DNA from 3 places in the Serratia rhizosphaerae genome. Region 3 is predicted to be linked to each of the others. Evidence: predicted binding sites of a transcription regulator. Region 3 holds the regulator's gene; each other region holds the start of a gene.
The links. Region 3 encodes Fur, which represses iron uptake genes when iron is present. Its sites were predicted from a motif close to ATAATAATGAGAACNACTATCAA; they were not measured.

Region 1: fes (enterochelin esterase) is a predicted target of Fur. The motif match lies at 1,647-1,669, and genes of this name have one in related genera.
Region 2: fepD (Fe(3+)-siderophore ABC transporter permease) is a predicted target of Fur. The motif match lies at 1,421-1,443, and genes of this name have one in related genera.

Annotation. Positions count from the first base shown of each region.
Region 1 covers NZ_CP041764.1:5,000,120-5,003,375, reverse strand. The annotation lists gene FO014_RS23265 (TonB-dependent siderophore receptor) at 1-1,505, opposite strand, end outside; gene fes (enterochelin esterase) at 1,720-3,063, shown strand; gene FO014_RS23255 (MbtH family protein) at 3,076-3,256, shown strand, end outside.
Region 2 covers NZ_CP041764.1:3,694,198-3,697,453, forward strand. The annotation lists gene fepG (iron-enterobactin ABC transporter permease) at 1-326, opposite strand, end outside; gene fepD (Fe(3+)-siderophore ABC transporter permease) at 326-1,399, opposite strand; gene entS (enterobactin transporter EntS) at 1,536-2,807, shown strand; gene fepB (Fe2+-enterobactin ABC transporter substrate-binding protein) at 2,794-3,256, opposite strand, start outside.
Region 3 covers NZ_CP041764.1:874,654-877,909, reverse strand. The annotation lists gene FO014_RS04140 (family 20 glycosylhydrolase) at 1-1,583, shown strand, start outside; gene fur (ferric iron uptake transcriptional regulator) at 1,698-2,144, opposite strand; gene fldA (flavodoxin FldA) at 2,460-2,999, opposite strand; gene ybfE (LexA regulated protein) at 3,223-3,256, opposite strand, start outside.

The DNA of each region.
Region 1 (3,256 bases), 970 kb from region 3:
ATATACGGCGACAGGCCGTTATCGAACGCATACAGCAGGCCGGCGCGGCCGCTGAACTTGCTGTCGTTCTGCTGCACGTTGCTGTCCGCCACGCGGTCCTGCGTGCGGACTTCCGACCAGTCCTGACGGCCGGACAGCAGCAGGTTCCAGCGGTTCCACTCCAGCTGATCCTGCAGGTAGATCCCCAGCTGGTCCAGCTTTTTGCGGGTGCTGGTGGCCAGGCTGAAGGTGCTTTCATCGATATGCACCGGGGTCGGGTGCGCCCAGTCGAGAATGTATTGATCGCCGCTGTCGCGCCACAGCTTGCTGTCCACGTCGCTCCATTTGTAATCCAGCCCGCCCAGCAGCGTGTGCTTGACGTCGGCGGTGGCGAATTCGGCCTTCAGCTGGTTGTCGATGCCGAGCTCCTGCGACTCGATTTTATCGTGCTGCGGCCGGCGGTTGATGGAATGATCGTTACGGTCGTCGGCGTCAAAGGTGTACACCAGATATTTGTAGGACTCGTCCATATTGGTGTAGCGCAGGTTCTGCTGGAAGGTGAGCACGTCGTTGAGGCTGTGGTCGAAAATATAGCCCACCGAGGTTTGCTCGCGCTTTGCCTGGTTGTAGCTCGGGTCGCTGACGTTGAAGTCGTAGGGAATACGTCCCGCGCTGGTGCTGAACACCGTGCCGTTGGCGGGCAGGAAGTTGCGGAAGCCGGCCTTCGGTTCGTTCTGGTAGCTGGTCAGCAGCGTAAAGCTGGTGTCGGCATTGGGCAGCCAGGTGAGCGCCGGGGCGATGGCCAGACGCTGCTGCTTGTTGTCTTTCATCGACTGATGCTGGGTGCTGGCGACGCCGTTCAGCCGGTAGAACAGCGTGTTGTCGTCGTTGAGCCGGCCGCCGAAATCAAACGCCGCCTCGCCGTAGTGGCGGTTACCGCTGCTGAGGCGGATTTTGTGGATGCTCTCGGCGGTGGGGCGCTTGCTGGTCATGCTGATAATGCCCCCGGGGTTGACCTGCCCATACAGCACGGAAGCCGGGCCGTGCACCACCTCGACGCGCTCCAGCAGCCAGGGATCGATCTGGCCCGCCGCGCCGGCCTGGCCGGACAGGCCGTAGCTCAGGCCGTCAAGAAACTTGGGCATATAGCGGAAGCCGCGGGCGATCACCTCATCGTTGCGGTTCGAGCCGCCGCGGTAGTTGGTCAGCAGGCCGCTGGTGTAGTTCAGCGCATCAGACACGGAGAGGGCGGCCTGGTCGTCCATCTGCTGGCGGGTAATCACGGAAATCGCCTGCGGCGTTTTGCGCAGCGGGGTGGCGGTTTTGGTGCCGGCGGCGCTGTCTTTGGCCACCGGGCCTTTCAGCGGCGCGGTCACGCTTTGCGCCGTGACGATCATGCTCTCTTCGTCCGCCGCATAGCCCGGCAGCGCCGGCAACAGGATGAGGGAAGGTGAAAATAACAAATAGAACAGCTGCCCCGGCGTTGCCGGTTGTTTTCTAATTATCCCTTTGTTTTTCAATCTCATTGTAACCCCTGAATAAAAACGTGTGCTGTATGAAGGCGTGCGTTACTCCTCACGCTGCCTGCTGACGGCCTTGTTTATCCCACCTGTCGGCCGTTGCTGATTTGCCGAAACGCGCCGTAGCAAAAAAGCTCGCAAATGATATTGAAAATAAGAATGATTATCAATACGATTGTAAATCTTCGTAAAACTACCTCACTTTACCGTAAGGAATTACATGCATATTTTGCCAGTCGCCCGACAGGGAGCGGCAGTAAGCGCACAGAGCACGGTAGCGGCAGGGACGGTCAGCCGGTGGTTGCAGGCTGAACAGGCCGGGCAGGCGGCGTGGTGGCAGCAGGTCGCGCAGCGGGGAACGCCGATCGTCGAAGAGCATGATCGGCAGCAGGCGCGCTTCACCTGGCTGTGGCGCGATCCGCACGGGGATGAGCCGCGTTCGCCGATCCGGCGGGTGTATGTCGATATCAACGGCGTGACCGACCACCACAGCACCGATCCAAGCACGCTGCAGCGTCTGCCGGGCACGGATATCTGGCACTGGTCAACCCTGCTGCCGCGCGACTGGCGCGGCAGTTACAGTCTGATCCCGGTGCAGGATGCGCAGCTTCCCCCCGTTTTCAGCGCCGATCGGGCGCAGTGCCGCCAGCAGCAGCGCGCCTGGTGGATCTCTCTGTTCCCGCTGGCAATTGCCGATCCGCTCAATCCCTATCCCGCCGCGTCGACCCGCATCGGCCAGCCGTTGTCGCTGGCGCAAGGGCCGGACGCCGCCGATCAGCGCGCCTGGCTGACCACGCCGCCGCCGCTTGATGCGTCGCGGTTACACCACTTCCTGTGGCGCAGCGAAACGCTGGGCAATCAGCGCCGCATCTGGGCGTACGCCAGCGGCGAGGGCGCCTCTGCGGCTGAGCGGCCGCTGGTGATCCTGCTGGACGGTCAGAACTGGGTGGACGGCCAGCCTCTGCTGCCGGTGCTGGCGCGCGAAACGGCTGCCGGTCGGCTGCCGCCGGCCTGCTATCTGCTGATTGATGTGATCGACGGCCAGCACCGCGAGCGGGAACTGCCCTGCAATGCCGACTTTTGGCTGGCGCTGCAGGCGGAGTTGCTGCCGTTGGTGCGCCAACGCATGGCGTTCAGCGACAGCGGCGCGCGCACCGTGGTGGCGGGGCAGAGCTACGGCGGGCTGGCGGCGATGTACGCCGGGCTGCACTGGCCGCAGCGCTTTGGCCGGGTGCTGAGCCAGTCCGGTTCGTTCTGGTGGCCGACGGTGCAGTACGTCACCGATTTTGCCCGGCGCGCGGAGTTTGACGAAGGCTGGCTGACGCAGCAGGTGCGTCAGGGCCGGGTGGCCGCGGGCACGCTGACGGTATTTCAGGAAGCCGGCGACCGGGAAGCGGATATCGAATTTGTGAATCAACAGATGCAGCAGGCGCTGAAGGCCGCCGGGCATCGGGTCAACTACCGGGTATTTTCCGGCGGCCATGACGCGCTGTGCTGGCGCGGCGGGCTGCTGGACGGACTGCACTGGCTGCTTTCCGATATGGACGACATACATTTCGACTAACAGGTGATGGAAATGACTCAGGAACAACAAAACCCTTTTGATGATGAAAGCCTGCCGTTTTTGGTGCTGATCAACCAGCAACAGCAGTATTCGCTGTGGCCGCAGTTTGCCGCCGTGCCGGCAGGCTGGCATGAGGTGATGGGGCCGGCGACGCGCGCCGAGTGCATCGCGTTTATCGAAGCCCATTGGCAGG
Region 2 (3,256 bases), 2.3 Mb from region 3:
TTGAAACCGATAACGTCGGGGCTGCCCAGCGGGTTGCGCAGCAGCGATTGGAATATCGCGCCGCTGATGCCGAGCGCCGCGCCCAGCAGCAGCGCCATCACCACGCGCGGCAGACGCCACTGGGTGACGATTACCGCCAGATTGGCGGGGCCTTCGCCGCGCAGGGCGTCAATCACCTGCGCAGCGCTCAAAGACAGCGTGCCGGCGCCGAGGGCGTAGACGGCCAGCGCCGCGCAGGCGGCGGTGAGCAGCAGCACGGTCAGGGTGGCGCGCGACAGGCGGGCGGCGCGTTGCGGCGCGGACAACATGGCGGTATGGCTGGCCATCAGCGACTCCTCCTGAACATATGACGCTGACGCACCAGCGCAATCAGCACCGGTGCGCCAATCAGCGCGGTGACGATGGAGACGCGCAGCTCGCCCGGCACCAGGAAACGGCCGACTAAATCGGCGCTGAGCAGCAGGATCGGCGTCAGCACCAGCGTCCAGGGTAAAATCCAGTGCAGTTCGGAGCCGGCCAGACGGCGGGCGATATGCGGCATCATCAGGCCGACGAAGGCGATTGGGCCGACGGCGGCGGTGGCGCCGCCGCACAGCAGGGTGATTGCCAGCAGGCCGAGCAGCTGCGTACGTACGATGCCGGTACCCAGCGCGGTGGCCAGATCGCTGCCCATGCTCAGGCTGTTGAGGGCTTTGGTCAGCCACAGGGCGATCAGCGTACCGAGGAGAATCGGCAGCGCGACGGTGCGCACCACCTGCATATTTTGGATATCCAGCGAGCCGGCCTGCCAGAAGCGCAGCTGGTCGAACACCTGCGGATTAAGCAGAGAAATCCCGGTGGTCATGCCGTCCAGCACCGCGCCCAGCGCCACGCCCGCCAGCGTCAGGCGCACCGGATTCAGCGTGCTGCGCCCGAGTGCGCCTACCAGCGCCACCAGCAGCGAGGCGCAGAGCGCACCGGCAAAAGCGAACCACAGATATTGGCCGATGTCGGTGGCGCCGAACAGCGACATGCCCAGCACCACGGCGAAACCGGCGCCGGCGTTGACGCCGAGAATGCCCGGGTCTGCCAGCGGGTTGCGCGACAAGGTCTGCATCAGGGCGCCGGCCAGACCGAGCGCGATGCCGGCCAGCACGCCGATCAGCGTACGCGGCAGGCGGGCGTCGGTGATGATCACGCAGTCAACGCCGCTGCACTGGCCGTTTAATGCCTGCAGAACGGTGGAGAAGGGGATGGATTGGGCGCCCAGCGCCAGGCTGAGCGCCATCATCAGCAGCAGTATCAGTACGGCGAACAGCAGCGCGTAGAGCCGGCGGCGAAAGGTGCGCGTAGTACCTAAAAACAGAGTTTCCTGGGGCGCTGAAGCAGCGTGCGAGCAATTGTGTGTAAGCCGGAACATAACAGCCCATTATTCAATTGAATATTAATGATATTTATTATCATTATTGATTGTATTCATCTATGGTAGCATGAGTCGCTGCCCCATTGCAGTAGCAAGCGTGCAATTCCTTTATAAAGCTGTGGTGATAAAACACATGAGTAAGCCCTCGATTTTGCTTGATTTTGGTTTGTTAAAGACCAATCAGGCGTTCCGCGCCGTTTTCTGCGCGCGCTTTATCTCTATTCTGGCGCTGGGATTGATGGCGATTGCCATTCCGGTGCAGATCCAGGCGCTGACCGATTCGACGCTGCTGGTTGGTCTGGCGGTGACGCTGGCCGGCGGCGGCATGTTTGCCGGTCTGCTGATGGGCGGCGTCCTGGCCGACCGCTATGAGCGCCGTCGCCTGATCCTGTTTGCCCGCTCCACCTGCGGCGTCGGCTTTGTCGGCATGTGCCTCAATGCGGCGCTGCCGGAGCCGTCGCTGACGGCGATTTACCTGCTGGCGGTGTGGGACGGCTTCTTCGGTGCGGTGGGCGTCACGGCGCTGCTGGCGGCGACGCCGGCGCTGGTCGGCCGTGAAAATATCGTACAGGCCGGCGCCATCAGCATGCTGACGGTTCGCTTTGGTTCGATTCTCTCACCGGCGGCGGGCGGTCTGCTGATCGCCCACGCGGGAGTGGCCTGGAACTACGGGCTGGCGGCGCTTGGCACGCTGCTGACGCTGGTTCCGTTGCTGCGTCTGCCGCAGCTGCCGCCGCCGGAGCAGCCGCGCGAACACCCGCTGAAGGCGCTGGCCGGCGGTTTCTCCTTCCTGTTCCAGAATAAAGTGATTGGCATGGTGGCGCTGATCGGCGCGCTGCTGACCATGGCCAGCGCGGTGCGCATCCTGTATCCGGCGCTGGCCGGCAGTTGGGGCGTTGACGCTTCGCAACTGGGCTTTATGTATGCCGCCGTGCCGCTGGGCGCCGCCCTCGGCGCCTTCACCAGCGGCCGGGTGGCGCAGGTGGCGCGGCCGGGCTGGATGATGCTGCTGACCGCCATCGCTGCCTTTATCGCCGTCGGCCTGTTTGGCCTGATGCCGTGGTACGGCCTGGCGCTGGCGTGTCTGGTGGCCTTTGGCTATCTGAGCGCGCTGAATTCCCTGCTGCAGTACGGGCTGATTCAGAACCTGACGCCGGATGCGTTCCTTGGCCGCGTCAACGGCCTGTGGACCGCGCAGAACGTGGTGGGCGACGCGCTGGGCGCGCTGCTGCTGGGGGCGATGGGGGCGTTTATGCTGCCGGCCATGACCTCGACCGGCTTCGGCTTCGGTGCGGCGCTGCTGGGCGTGGTGCTGCTGTTGGTGATGGGCAGTTTGCGGCGGGTAACGCGCAGCGAACCGGAGGCGACCCTCCAGCCCGCTGTGGCGCAGACTAGCGGGAAGTAAAGCGTTTTTCCAACAGCGTCAGCAGGTTGCTGGCGCTGTAGTAGTCCAGACGGAAGGTTTCGTTGCCGAGCGCATAGACCTGTTTATTTTGCACCGCCGGCAGCTGCGCCAGAAATTTATTATTCACCAGACGCTGTACGTCATTCTCGTCATTGGCGAACAGCAGCAGCGTCTGGCCATTCAGCCCCGCCGCCAGACTCTCTCCCGACAGTTGAACAATATCTTCACGCGAGCCTTGGCTGGTGCTGGTGTGCAGGTTGGCCGGCGGCTGCGCCAGGGTGAACCCCAGCTGCTGCAGCATTTTCCCCTGTGAGGATTCGCCGGTCCACAGGTTGGCGGCTTTGCCGTCCTGACGGAAAACCAGGGCGGAGACCGGCTGCGGCGGCAGCGTGATGTGCTGCTTCAGCGCCTGTTCGCGGGCGGCGAAGTCGGCGGTCAGTTTCTCGGCC
Region 3 (3,256 bases):
TGGATCAAATGGCGGCCTATAAGCTGAATAAATTCCATTTCCATCTGACCGACGATGAGGGCTGGCGTATTGAAATCCCCGGCCTGCCGGAGCTGACGGAGGTTGGCGGACAGCGCTGCCATGACCTGAGCGAAACCACCTGCCTGCTGCCGCAGTACGGTCAGGGGCCGGATGTGTACGGCGGTTTCTTCTCACGTCAGGATTACATCGACATTCTCAACTATGCGCAGGCGCGCCATATTGAGGTGATTCCGGAAATCGACATGCCGGCGCATGCCCGTGCGGCGGTGATCGCCATGGAGGCGCGCTATAAGAAACTGCATGCGCAGGGCAAACAGCAAGAAGCGCAGGAGTACCGGCTGGTGGATCCGACCGACACCTCGAACACCACCTCGGTGCAGTTCTTCAACCGCCAGAGCTACCTGAACCCATGTCTGGACTCTTCCACCCGCTTTGTTGACAAAGTGATGGGGGAAATTGCCAAGATGCATCAGCAGGCGGGGCAGCCGATCGGCACCTGGCACTTTGGCGGCGACGAGGCGAAAAACATCCGGCTGGGCGCCGGCTATACCGATGTGAAGAAGCCGGAAGCGGGCAAGGGCATGCTTGACCTGAACAAAGAAGACAAGCCATGGGCGAAGTCACAGGCCTGCCAACGGCTTATCGACAGCGGCAAAGTGGCGGATATGGCACATCTGCCGAGCTACTTCGGTCAGGAAGTCAGCAAGCTGGTGAAGGCGCACGGCATCGATCGGATGCAGGCCTGGCAGGATGGCCTGAAAGATGCCAAAGACGCCAAAGCGTTCGCCACCTCGCGCGTGGGCGTCAACTTCTGGGATACTCTGTACTGGGGCGGTTTTGACTCGGTGAACGACTGGGCCAACAAGGGCTATGAAGTGGTGGTTTCCAACCCGGACTATGTCTATCTGGACTTCCCGTATGAAGTGAACCCGAACGACAGCGGCTATTACTGGGGCACCCGCTTCAGCGACGAACGGAAAATCTTCAGCTTTGCGCCGGACAATATGCCGCAAAACGCGGAAACCTCGGTTGACCGCGACGGCAACGCCTTTACCGCCAAGAGCGATAAGCCGTGGCCGGGAGCGTATGGTCTGTCCGCCCAGCTGTGGAGCGAGGTGGTGCGCACCGATCCGCAGATGGAGTATATGATCTTCCCGCGCGCGCTGTCGGTGGCCGAACGCGCCTGGCACCGTGCCGAATGGGAGCTGGACTATCAGGCGGGCCGCGAATATAAGGGCGGTGAAACGCAGTTTGTCGATACCAAAAAGCTGGCGCAGGAGTGGCTGATTTTTGCCAATATTCTGGGGCAGCGCGAACTGGCCAAGCTGGATGCGGGCGGAATCAGTTACCGTCTGCCGGTGCCGGGCGCCCGTATTGTCGGCGGCAGGCTGGAGGCCAATATTGCGCTGCCGGGCCTGACGATCGAATATTCGACCGACGGCGGCCAGCGTTGGCAGCGTTATGATGATGCCGCCAGGCCGGCGGTGCAGGGCGAAGTGCAGATTCGTTCGGCAAGCCCGGATGGCAAGCGCTTTAGCCGCGCGGAGCCGGTAGCGGCTTAAGTCAACGTCTGCGGCGCCCGAACGGTATAACGGCGGGCGCCGCAGCTCACCCACGATCGGCAGGCATAAAAAAACCGCCGTGCGGCGGTTCCTGTTTACGCTGGCAGGCCAGCTTTACTTCTTGTTATGCAGCGTGTCGTTTTCACGGCAGTCACCGCTGGCACAGTGGCCGTACAGGTACAGGCTGTGGTTGGTGAGTTTGATGCCGTGCTGTTTGGCGATATCGCGCTGACGTTGTTCGATAGACTCATCGCTGAATTCGATCACTTTGCCGCAGTCCAGGCAGATCAGGTGATCGTGATGATGCTGTTGGGTCAGTTCGAATACTGACTTGCCGCCTTCGAAGTTATGGCGCGTGACGATACCGGCGTCGTCGAACTGGTTCAGTACGCGGTAAACCGTCGCCAGACCAATTTCTTCGCCCATGTCGATCAGTTTCTTATACAAATCTTCCGCACTGACATGATGGCAAGCCGGATCTTGCAGCACTTCCAGGATTTTGAGTCGCGGAAGCGTGACTTTTAAGCCGGCCTTCTTCAATGCGGTGTTGTTGTCAGTCATGCGGATTCAGTCCTGTTACTATGCTAATCAGTTGAGGCATTGTTGCCTGTGGCATCGGTCGGCACAAAGCGTTAATAGCGTCTCATTATAGAACCGGTTGCCCTAAATGGAAACCGCCGGTTGTTAACAAAAGCCTACTGCGCCGTTACATGTTGCGCGTGCAACATCTTGATGAATGGGATAAACCGGGGCCAAAGTCTACCGTGACGGGGAGGGAAGTTACTAATATGTAGCTTCTATTGCTTCAATCCGTGATGCCGATAACGGCCCCGCCGCTCAGCAGGGCCACCTATCGCAGCATTGCGGAGCGTTGAATCAGCCGATGATATCGGCCAGGCTCAGCTCTTCAACAATCTGTTTGACCCAGGCTTCCACGCGTTCGTTGGTCAGTTCCGGCTGGCGGTCTTCATCAATGGCCAAGCCGATAAAGTTGTCATCGTCCGCCAGACCCTTGGAGGCTTCGAAATGGTAGCCTTTGGTTGGCCAGTGGCCGACGATGGCAGCGCCGCGTGGTTCGATAATATCGCGGATGGTGCCCATCGCGTCACAGAAGTACTCGGCATAGTCTTCCTGATCGCCGCAGCCGAACAGCGCAACCAGCTTACCGTTGAAGTCTATTTCTTCCAGCGTCGGGAAAAAGTCGTCCCAGTCACATTGTGCTTCACCGTAGTACCAGGTCGGGATGCCCAGCAGCAAAATGTCAAATGCGTCCAGATCTTCTTTGCTGCTTTTGGCGATGTCGTGAATCTCAGCAACATCATCGCCGAAATCTTTGCGAAGGAGCTTTTGAATCATCTTGGCAATGTTTTCGGTATTGCCCGTGTCGCTGCCAAAGAAAATGCCTACGTTAGCCATATTGCGTATAACCTTTTAATTCAATAAATTACAATACGTTTCGCCTGCTGATCGCATCGGTATCGTTGTAAAGTGGCGTCTTGGTAAAGACCTGGGTCCTACCGGTAAACGCCTATCATGCCAGAAATTTGCTCCGGGGTTTTATCGCGTTCATGCGATGCCGGAAAGTAAGGCGGCGTTAAGCGAGCATCATCCTTACGCCGTGTGCGGCAGGCGCACGTTATTATTGCGACGGCTGCTCTTCCGCCAGCTGCGCC